One region of the Micromonospora sp. NPDC005686 genome, then DNA from elsewhere that is predicted to be linked to it. Evidence: riboswitches for the same ligand, from Rfam matches in the RefSeq annotation. Region 1 holds a riboswitch; the other holds the start of a gene.

Region 1 (5,509 bases):
GGTTCTACCTGCTGGCGAACGGCAGCAGCCCGACGAACGGGCAGCCGTCCAGCTCGACCTGCAACAGCAGCAGCGTGACCGGCCTGGGCATCCAGAAGGCCATCAAGATCATGTACAACGGCATGCTGCTGAAGACCTCGTCCTCGTCGTACCTGAAGTACCGCACCTGGACGCTGCAGGCGGCCAAGAACCTCTACCCCGGCAGCTGCGCGGAGTTCAACACGGTCAAGGCCGCCTGGGACGCGGTGAGCGTGCCCGCCCAGTCCGGTGACCCGACCTGCTCCGGCGGCAGCCCGACGCCCACCCCGAGCACCACGACCACCCCGCCGCCGGGCGGCTGCTCCGGCAACAAGCTCGCCAACCCGGGCTTCGAGTCGGGCAACGTGAGCTGGAGCGCCTCGTCCGGCGTCATCACCACCAACAGCGGCCAGGCCGCGCACGGCGGCTCGTACAAGGCGTGGCTGGACGGATACGGCTCGTCGCACACCGACACGCTCAGTCAGTCGGTGACGATCCCGGCCGGATGCCGTGCGACGTTGAGCTTCTGGCTGCACATCGACAGCGCGGAGTCGACCACCAGCACCGCGTACGACAAGCTCACCGTCAAGGCGGGCAGCACCACGCTGGCCACCTACTCCAACCTGAACAAGGCCACCGGCTACGTGCAGCGGTCCTTCGACATCTCGTCGCTGGCCGGCACCACGGCGACCATCTCGTTCAGCGGCGTGGAGGACAGCTCGTTGCAGACGTCCTTCGTCGTCGACGACACCGCGGTCAACCTGAGCTGACCGTGGCGTAGCGCGGCCGGTCGTCGTCCTCCCGACGGCCGGCCGCCTCGTCGCGCCCGGCCGGGTGTCGTCGCGCCGGGCCGGCCGCTTCGTCGCGCCGGGCCGGGCGCGTCGTCGCGCCGGGCCGGGCGCGTCGTCCGGCCGGCACCGATGCGTCAGGCCGGGCACGCGCCCTGGGACGCGGCGCCCCGGTCGCGGTGGATCCGCGCGGCCGCCTCGTGCATCGCGCGGCCGAACAGCTCGGCCTGGTCGCCCATGCTGCCGAGCCGGGCGGCGAGCGCGTCGGCGTCGGCCCGCGCGGACGCGCTGACCTGGGCGTCCAGCTCGGACAGCGCCGCGTTGGCGGCGGCGACGAGGTGTTCGCAGAGGACGCCCAGCGGCTCGCCGGCCAGCTCCGGGTCGATCGTCACGGAATCCAGCCGGCCACCCTGGACGGCGACGGCGCGGACCCGGCCGCCGGCGGCCGTGCCCTCGGCGCGCAGGAGGTCGCCCGCCTCGCCGTCGGCATGCGCCGAGGCCCGCGAGCGCATCGAGGTGAGCGCCTGCTGGGTACGGGTCAGCAGCTCATCGAGGCTCGCGGCCGCCGAGAACGGGTCGTTGGTCATATCCGCGCTTTCCTCACGTCTTAGCCGAGCACCGTGACCCTAGCAACCGGCCCCGACGAATCGCGCTCGCCTGCCGGCGTGGGTCGCCTCCCGGTGCCGCGAGCAGGCCGGACGCCCGTGGTGCGGCGTGTCGCGCCCGGGCGGAGACCCGTTGACGCGGCGTGTCGCGGACGGGCGAACGCCCGGCCGGGGTGACCCGGCCGGGCGCCGCCGGAGCCGCTCAGCGCAGGCGCAGCCGCTGACCGGGGAAGATCAGCCCCGGGTCGTCACCGACCACCGTGCGGTTGCGCTCGTGCAGGGCACGCCAGCCGCCGTCGACGCGCTGCGCCACGGCGATCTCCGACAGCGTGTCCCCGGGCCGGACCAGGTACGTCCCGGCGCCGGTACCGGGCCGCGGCGCGACGAGGGCCCGCTCCGGTGCGGCCCTCTTCGTGGCGGGACGCCGCGGCGCGGCCTTCTTCACGCCTGACCGCTTGTCGGCAGTGGCCGACCCGGAACCCTTCTTCGCCGAGCCGCCCTTCTTGCCGCAGACCGGCCAGGCGCCGATGCCCTGCCCGCGCAGCACCTTCTCCGCGACGGCGATCTGCTCGGACCGGCTGGCCAGGTCGGCGCGGGCGGCGTACTTCTGGCCGCCGTAGCCGTTCCAGGTGGCGCGGGAGAACTGGAGCCCGCCGTAGTAGCCGTTACCGGTGTTGATCTTCCAGTTGCCGCCCGACTCGCAGCGAGCGACAGCGTCCCAGTTGACGCCCGCGCTGGCCGGAGCGGCCGAGCCGAACAGGGTCGCGGCGCCGAGGGCGGCGCCGGCCATCACCGCTCCGAGAGCGGTACGGCGGCCTCGGGCTGAGTGTTCAGTTGCCATGTGGATTCCTCCACGCCGACGAGGTGAGCTGTCGGGTTCGGGCCGAGGAGCCCGGCCGCCGGTGGCGGCTTCACCCCGAGGTGACGATGCACCGTGGAACGTGTGGTTCCCCCGCTCCCGCACGAGGTTCGGTGACCGCGGCCGACGGCGGGATTTGGCGTTTCCGGCCTGCGGTGTCCGCTACTGCGAACGAAACCGACGCTAAGAGCGCTTTGCGTCGATCGTCCACTTCTTGTGATGCCCTTCACCCGGCCGGGCTACCGGGCGCTACCGTGGCAGGGCTGGGCAAGATCACGGGAGGCGGGACAGATGACCGATCACGGACACGAGCTGACCTTCGGCGGTTTCCTCACCCCCGCCGCCGCGCAGCCGGACCAGGTGGTGGCGCTGGCCCGGCTCTGCGAGCAGGTGGGGCTGGACCTGGTCACGTTCCAGGACCACCCGTACCAGCCGGGCTTCCTGGACACCTGGACGCTGATGTCCTACGTGGCTGCCGCCACCGAACGCGTCCGCCTGGCCGGAAACGTACTGAACCTGCCGTTGCGCCAGCCGGTGGTGCTGGCCCGCAGCGTCGCCAGCCTGGACCTGCTCACCGGCGGCCGGGTCGAGCTGGGACTCGGCGCGGGCGCGTTCTGGGACGCGATCGAGGCGGCGGGCGGGCGACGCCTGTCCCCGGGCGCGGCCGTCGATGCCCTCGACGAGGCGATCCGGGTGATCCGCGAGGTCTGGGACACCGACCGCCGCGGCATGATCCGCGTCGACGGCGAGCACTACCAGGTGGTCGGCGCCAAGCGCGGCCCGGCGCCCGCGCACCCGGTGGGCATCTGGGTCGGCGCGTACAAGCCGCGCATGCTGCGCCTGGTCGGCCGCGCCGCGGACGGCTGGCTGCCGTCCCTGTCGTACCTGCCGAAGGGCCCCGACGAGCTGCCCGCCCTGAACGCCCTGGTGGACGAGGGCGCCCGGGCCGCCGGACGCGATCCGGCCGCGATCCGCCGCATGCTCAACGTGACCGGCACGTTCGCCCGCTCGTCGGGCGGCCTCCTGGCCGGGCCGCCGGAGCAGTGGGTGGAGGAACTGGCCGGGCTCACGCTGGAGCACGGCATCACCACGTTCATCCTCGGCAGCGACGAGCCGCGCGCGATCCAGATCTTCGGCCAGGAGGTCGCGCCCGCGGTGCGCGAGCTGGTCGCCGCCGAGCGCACCGCGCCCGAGCCCCGCCCGGCCGCTGGACAACAGGCCGCCGGCGGCGGCGCCGGCACGCTCGGGGTCACCCCCACCCCGGACCCGGGGGTACGCCTGAGCGCACGCCGCCCCTGGGACGAGTCCACCCGCCCGAGCGCCCCGCCGCCGCCGGCCGGGCACGCCTACCCGCCCCGGGGACAGGCCGCCGGGCAGCACCTGGTCGACGTGCACGACCACCTGCGCCAGGAGCTCGCCCAGGTGCGCGACCTGCTGGAACAGGTCAAGCGGGGCACGGTGTCGCCGGGCCGGGCGCGGGCCGCGCTGAACGAGATGACCATGCGGCAGAACAACTGGACGCTCGGGGCGTACTGCGCGGCGTACTGCACCATGGTCACCCAGCACCACGGGCTGGAGGACGCCTCGATCTTCCCGCACCTGCGCCGCTCCGAGGCCGGGCTGGCCGCCGTGCTGGACCGCCTGGAGGAGGAGCACGTGGTGATCCACGGCGTGGTGGAGAGCGTCGACCGGGCGCTCGTGGAGCTGGTCCGCCGGCCCGGGGACTTCACCGGCCTCCAGGAGGCGGTGGACCTGCTCACCGACACGCTGCTGTCGCACCTGTCGTACGAGGAGCACCAGATCGTCGAGCCGCTGGCCCGGTACGGGTTCTTCCCCGGCCAGCTGTGAGACAGCTGACTTTTGCTTTCCTAAGTCAGGGGGTACCGTCGACGCCGTGACGGACCTCCTCGCCCAGCGTGACTCCTGGTCCACCGCCAACTGCTCGATCGCCCGGGCGCTGGAGGTGGTCGGCAACCGCACCACGCTGCTCCTGCTGCGGGAGGCGTCGTTCGGCACCCGCCGCTTCGACGACTTCGCCCGGCGGGTCGGCGTCAGCGAGCCGGTGGCCGCCGCACGCCTCAAGCAGCTCGTCAGCGACGGGCTGCTCGACCGACGCCCCTACCGCGAGCCCGGGCAGCGCACCCGCGACGAGTACGTGCTCACGGCCAAGGGAAGCGACCTCATCCCGGTGCTCGTCGCGCTGCGGCAGTGGGGCGACGCGTACGCCGCCGACGGGGCCGGCCCGGCGGTCCGGGTGACCCACGACGAGTGCGGCGCGGCGGTGCACGCCCGGCTGCGCTGCGACGCCGGGCACGACGTACCGCCCGGTGAGCTGGCCGTTCTGCCCGGCCCGGGCCTGCTGTCCGCCTGACGCACCCCTTCCCACACCCCGGAGCGAGACATGAAGATCGCTGGAAGCACCGCCCTGGTCACCGGCGCCAACCGCGGCTTCGGCCGGCACCTGGCCGCCGAACTCGTCGCGCGTGGCGCCACGGTCTGGGCCGCCGCCCGCAACCCGGGCACCGTGGTCGATGACGAACGCCCTGCGCCTCGAGCTGGCCGGCCGGGGCGTCCGCGTCGCGGGCCCGCACGTGGGCTACACGGACACCGAGATGACCGCCGCCGTGACCGGCCCGAAGACCGACCCGGCCAAGATCGCCCGGCTCGCGGCGGACGGCATCGAGTCGGACAGCTACGAGATCCTGGCCGACGACGTCGCGCGCCGGGTCCGGGCCGGACTGTCCGGCGGAGTGGCCGCGCTCTACCCCGCGCTCCCCTGAGCGCCAGGCGTTGAACGGGGGCCCTTCTCTGTCGCGCAGGCGACAAGAAAGGGCCCCTCCCTACGGCTACAGGCCGCGAGCCAGGCGGTCGGCGAGGATCCGGGTGAACCGGGCCGGGTCGGCCAGCTCGCCACCCTCGGCCAGCAGTGCCATGCCGTACAGCAGTTCGGCGGTCTCGGTCAGCGCGGCCGTGTCGCCGCCCTCCCCGTGCGCCTTACGCAGCCCGGTGACCAGCGGGTGGGCCGGGTTCAGCTCCAGGATCCGCTTGACGCGGGGCACCTCCTGGCCCATGGCCCGATACATCTTCTCCAGCGTCGGCGTCATGTCGTGCGCGTCGCCCACCACGCAGGCCGGTGAGGTGGTCAGCCGGGTGGACAGGCGCACCTCCCTGACGCTGTCGGCGAGCGCGCCGCCGAGGAACATGAGCAGGTCGGCGTACTCCTGGCGGTCCGCCTCGGC
Region 2 (5,509 bases), on a different contig from region 1:
GCGCCGGCACGGTCCGGTCGCCGGCCAGGACTGTGAACTCGGCGGTGTGCACCGCGTCGCCGTGCCGGAAGTCCAGGTAGAGACGGTACGCCCCGGCCGACGGCACCTCGGCGGCGAACGTGATCGCCGGACCGGCCGCTGTGCGCCCGTCGCCGGGCGTGCCCTCCGGGTGCACGTGCAGGTACGCCAGGTCGCCCTGCCGCAGCGCCACCAGGTGCCCGTACGCGCCGAGGTAGGGCGCGAGGTCGGTGACCGGCCGCCCGTCGCGGCTGACGGAGAGCGTGAGCCGGCTGGTCCGGCCCGGCTCCGGCGTGCCGGTCAGGGTGACCGTGTAGCCATCGACGGTGGTGGTGGTCGCCGGCGCCGGCAGCGGCCGGGCGGCCAGCTCGCCGGGGACCGTGACGTCCAGGCCCAGGGTGAGCGGCTCCCCGCCGGCCGGGGTGAAGTCGGCGAACGCCCGCCAGACGCCGGGGCCGTCCAACGGCGAGGCGACGCGCCAGGTGCCGTCGCCGTCCATCTCCGGGTGGACGTGCCGGAAGCCGGAGAGGTCGCGGCGGGCGACGATCAGGTGCATGCGCTTGTCGTGGGCCACCTCGTAGCGGGTGACGGGTGTGCCGTCCGGGCCCGTGATCCGGAAGGCGAACTGCCCGGCCGGCGCGGCGGCGTGCTGGAACGTGTGGCCGCGTTCGGAGACGAGCAGCCCGCCGGGCAGGTGCGCGGAGGCGCCGCTCTCGTCGCCGTGACCGGCGTCGCCGGCCCCGTGGTCGCCGGCGCTGTCGTCGTGGCGGGTCTCGGCGGCCGGGGCGACGGGATCGGCCAGGTTGCCGATCCCGTACGCCGCGCCGAACACCGCCACGAGGCCGAGGGCGAAGCCACTGAGCTTCGTCGCCGTGTTCATGGTGTCTCCTCGGTTTCTCGGGTCCGCCGGACCGTCACGCACCGACGAGGTCGTAGCCGGCCTCGTCGACCGCCGCGCGGACCGCGTCCACGTCCAGCGGGTTCCGACTGGTGACGGTGACCCGGCCGCCGTCCAGGTCGACCTGGACGTCGGTGACGCCCGGAAGCGCGCTCAGCTCGGTGCTCACCGAGTTGGCGCAGTGCCCGCAGGTCATGCCGCTCACCTGGTAGGTGGTTTCCATCTCGCCCTCCGATCTTATACCCCCTAGGGGTACGTGCCGAACGTTAGCATACCCCCGAGGGGTACGCTATCCTCGGCTTCATGACCGCGCCGTCCAGCCCGACCCGGGGCTACACCGCCAGCAAGGACCAACTCCTCGCCCGGCTCCGCCGGATCGAGGGTCAGGTCCGTGGCATCGAGAAGATGGTCGAGGACGACCGCTACTGCATCGACGTGCTCACGCAGATCTCGGCCATCCAGGCGGCGCTGGACAAGGTCGGCCTCGGCCTGCTCGACGGGCACGCCCGGCACTGCATGCACGAGGGCGCCGCCGAGGGCCGGGCCGACGAGATGGCGACCGAGATGATGGCCGCCGTCGGCCGCCTGATGAAGCGCGGCTGAGCGGGGACCTCCGACCCTCGGAGCAGGGCACATCGACCCGAGCTGACACCTCCGGGCGGCCGTACCGTCGAAGTGGCGGGCAGGCCGGTCCGGCGGACCCGCGGTGATGGACGGAGGGCGGCCCGATGATGTGGCAGAGCCCGATGATGGGCTGGATGTGGATCTGGTCCCTGCTGGTGCTCGCGGTGCTGGCAGGGCTCGTCTGGGCGGCCGTGCGGTGGACCGGCCCGCAGTACCTGGGCCCGACGACGGCCCGGCGCATCCTCGACGAGCGGTACGCCCGCGGCGAGATCGACGAGGACGAGTACCGGCGACGCCGGGCCGGTCTGGCCTGATCACGCGAGGCGAGCGTCACCGGTCCCGGCGCCCGGGGCCAGCCGGTCAGGCTGCCTACCATGGCCGGGCGACGACCCGGACGTGGTCGACACGTCCGCGCCGCCCGGGTGACCAGACCGGTCCGGCGGACCAGGCGTCGCCGCGACCGTTGGGAGAGACGCCATGGGTGCCGACCACACCCACCCCGCACCCGCCGCGCCGCCGGGCGTACGCCGGCTGCTCGTCGCCGTGGTGGTGCCGCTGTTCGCACTCACCGTGATCGCGGCGCTGGTCCTCTGGCCCCGGCAGGACCGGGAGCCGGTCGGCGGCGCGGACGTCCCCCGCTACCACGGCACCGTGACCCGGGTGGTCACCGAGCCCTGCCCGCCGACCCCGGAGGCCCCGGACGGCGGGGGCGGCCCCTGCGGCACCGTGACGGTGACCGCCGAGCAGGGTCCGGACGCGGGCCGTCAGGTCGAGACGCCGATCCCGGCCGGGCCCGGCGCACCCCGGGTCGCGGTCGGCGACGAGGTCGTCCTGGTCGAGCTGACCGACCCGGCCGATCCGGCGGTCAAGTCCTACAACATCGCCGAGCACCAGCGCGGTACGCCGCTGATCTGGCTCATGGTGCTGTTCGCCGCCGCGATCGTGGCGTTCGGCCGCTGGCGCGGGCTCGCCGCGCTCGCCGGCCTGGCGGCCAGCTTCGCCATCCTGCTCGGCTTCGTGCTGCCGGGCATCGGCGCCGGCCAGCCGCCGCTGCTGGTGGCGATCGTCGGCGCCGCGTTGATCATGTTCGTGGTGCTCTATCTGACCCACGGGATCACCGCGCAGACGTCGGTGGCGGTGCTCGGCACGCTCGGCAGCCTGGTGATCACCGGCGTGCTCGGCCTGCTCGCCACGTCCGCCACCCATCTGACCGGCTTCGGCAGCGAGGACGCCACCACGCTGTCCATGTTCCAGGCCGACGTGGACCTGCACGGCCTCCTGCTGGCCGGCATCATCATCGGCTCGCTGGGCGTGCTGGACGACGTCACGGTCACCCAGGCGGCCACCGTCACCGAACTGGCGCACGCCAACCCCGGGCTGTCCCGGCGGCAGCTCTACCGGGCGGCGACCCGGGTCGGCCGGGCCCACATCGCGTCCACCGTCAACACCATCGTGCTGGCGTACGCGGGCGCCTCGCTGCCGCTGCTGCTCCTGCTGGTCGCCGACTCCCGCCCGGTCAGCGAGATCCTCACCAGCGAGTTCCTCGCCCAGGAGATCGTCCGCAGCGCGGTGGCCACGCTCGGCCTGATCGCCGCCGTACCGCTGACGACCGGACTGGCCGCGATCGTGACCACCGCCGGACGGCGCTCGCGCGGCGCGGACGCGGCGCCGCCCGCGCCCCGGCCGCCGGCCGGACGGGACGACGCGCTGGAGGCGCTCGGCGGCGGAAGGAGTACGGAGGGCGCATGGTGAAACTCCGCAGGGTGACCATCGATTTCAAACGCGACGCTGGTCACGGCGCGCCACGGCGAAATCTCGCTATTGGTCGGCTTCCGGACGTAGATCCTCACGAGTGCTGTCGGGTAACCTCGCTGCCGGTCACCGCCGAAGGCGCGCACCTGCGCCAGCGGTGCCGCCGCCCAATCGCCCGCGGGCGAGCCGGGGAACCAGGTACATGGGGTGAATCCGCGACAGCGGTAGGGGCCACTTCCGTCCCGAACCCGTCAGCTAACCCGGTCGGCGGCCGACGGAAGGGAACACTGTGACGGCACCCCTGCGCCGCTGGCTGACACCCGTGGTGGCCGCGCTGGCCGCACTGGCCGTGCTGGCCGGGCCCACCCCGGCGACCGCGGCCCCCACCGCGGCGGCCCCCGGCACCCCCTCGGGGCACGAGGAGGACGGCGAACCGCCGCTCATCACCGAGGCGATCGACTCCGCCAACCGGAACTTCCTCCAGGCCAAGGCGAAGCTCGCCAAGTCGCAGGACCGCCAGCGGCGGCTGGCGGCCGAGGTGAAGACGGCACAGGCCGAACTCGACGCGCTCAGCCCGCAGGTCAACCAGCTCGCCGCCCAGTCCTACCGGACCGGCCGGATGGGCGCGATGGCAATGCTGCTGGAGAGCAACTCCCCCGACTCGTTCGTCCGCCGGGTGAACGCCCTGGACGAGCTGAACCTCCTCAACGCGCAGCGCCTGGCGGCCATCAACGCGGTCAAGAACCGCGCCGAACAGGCCAAGATCGCGCTCGACGCCGAGGTACGCGAGCAGGAGAAGCAGAAGAACGCGATGGAGCGCGAGAAGGTGCAGGCCGAGCGCGCGCTGAAGCTCGTCGGCGGTCTCGGCTTCACCGGCGGCCTGGTCTCCGCCACCTCACCGGTCGCCAAGGTCGCCCCCGGCCGCACCGCCGACGGCGGGTGGAAGTCGGAGTCGTGCAGCGAGGACGACCCGACCACCTCGGGCTGCGTCACGCCGCGCACGCTGCACGCGTACAAGGAGGTCCGGCGCGCGGGCTTCAAGCGCTTCGTGGGCTGCTACCGGTCCGGCGGGCCGTGGGAGCACCCCAAGGGCAAGGCGTGTGACTGGTCGCTGCAGAACAGCGGCTTCGCGCCCTGGCACAACAACGACACCCGCAGGTACGGCAACGAGGTGGCCGCCTTCCTCATCCGCAACGCCGACCGGCTGGGCATCTACTACGTCATCTGGAACCGGCAGATCTGGTTCCCGGCCACCGGTTGGCGCTCCTACAGCGGGCCGTCGAACCACACCGACCACGTCCACATGTCGCTGCTCTGACGCCCGGACGCGAAAGGGGCCGCCCGAGGGCGGCCCCTTTTCCGTCGTCCGTGCGGTCAGCCCGCCAGCGCCGGATCGGCGGGCGCCGCCTGAGCGGGCAGCAGGGCCGGGGACTGCGCCACGGTCCGCACCTCGCCGCCGGCGAGCCGGTACGACATACCGACCACCGTGCACCGCCCCGCCGCCACCCACTCGGCCAGGACGGCAGACCGGGCCAGCAGCGCCTCCACGGTCTGCGCTATGTGCACGTCGATGATGCCGTCGAGGTCCTCGACGCCCTGGCGGGCGGCGCGCAGCAGGCTGGGTGAGACCGCGTCCACCACCGCGCCCAGGTGCCCGGCCGGGCCGGCGCCGGTGCGGACCCCCTCGCGGGCGGCCTGGACCGCGCCGCACGAGTCGTGCCCGAGCACCACGACGAGCGGGGTGCCCAGCACGGTGACGGCGTACTCGACGCTGCCGAGCACCTCCGGCCCGGCGGTGTGCCCGGCGGTACGCACCACGAAGAGGTCACCGAGGCCGCGATCGAAGATGATCTCGGCGGCGAGCCGCGAGTCGGAGCAGCCGACGATCACCGCGAACGGGTGCTGGCCGTCGGCGACGGCCGCCCGATGTCCGGCGTCCTGATTCGGGTGCTGCGGGGCGCCGGTGACGAACCGGTGGTTACCGGCACGCAGTTCGGCAAGTGCCTGCTCCGGGGTCCTCGGCGTCATGTCCCTCACCTCGTCTACCAGGGAACTACCAGGCCGGACGGCCTCCCGACCAACGTTCACACGCCCCTCGGGAGCCGTCAAGATTCGTGATACGCATTTCATACTTTCCGTTGTCGCCCGCCTCCGGACCGCGCCGATTCGGTCGGCGGCGGAGGTGGCCATAGCATGACCACCATGGCGACCACACCA

Evidence for each region. Region 1 has a riboswitch for cyclic di-AMP ahead of ACFYON_RS10080 (transglycosylase family protein). Riboswitches for the same ligand answer to the same signal wherever they lie in the genome.
Region 2: it holds a riboswitch for cyclic di-AMP, as region 1 does, so the genes downstream of both, ACFYON_RS05460 (hypothetical protein) here and ACFYON_RS10080 (transglycosylase family protein) in region 1, are expected to answer to the same signal.

What each region holds. Positions count from the first base shown of each region.
Region 1 is NZ_JBIAIY010000003.1:633,933-639,441, reverse strand. It holds gene ACFYON_RS10090 (M4 family metallopeptidase) at 1-788, shown strand, start outside; gene ACFYON_RS10085 (YbaB/EbfC family nucleoid-associated protein) at 944-1,393, opposite strand; gene ACFYON_RS10080 (transglycosylase family protein) at 1,614-2,252, opposite strand; cyclic di-AMP (ydaO/yuaA leader) riboswitch at 2,251-2,396, opposite strand; gene ACFYON_RS10075 (LLM class flavin-dependent oxidoreductase) at 2,562-4,118, shown strand; gene ACFYON_RS10070 (helix-turn-helix domain-containing protein) at 4,165-4,641, shown strand; gene ACFYON_RS10065 (hypothetical protein) at 4,802-5,050, shown strand; gene htpG (molecular chaperone HtpG) at 5,117-5,509, opposite strand, start outside.
Region 2 is NZ_JBIAIY010000002.1:303,952-309,460, reverse strand. It holds gene ACFYON_RS05485 (hypothetical protein) at 1-898, opposite strand, end outside; gene ACFYON_RS05480 (heavy-metal-associated domain-containing protein) at 933-1,139, opposite strand; gene ACFYON_RS05475 (metal-sensitive transcriptional regulator) at 1,220-1,519, shown strand; gene ACFYON_RS05470 (SHOCT domain-containing protein) at 1,675-1,854, shown strand; gene ACFYON_RS05465 (YibE/F family protein) at 2,018-3,292, shown strand; cyclic di-AMP (ydaO/yuaA leader) riboswitch at 3,447-3,578, shown strand; gene ACFYON_RS05460 (hypothetical protein) at 3,582-4,610, shown strand; gene ACFYON_RS05455 (carbonic anhydrase) at 4,667-5,320, opposite strand; gene ACFYON_RS05450 (helix-turn-helix domain-containing protein) at 5,486-5,509, shown strand, end outside.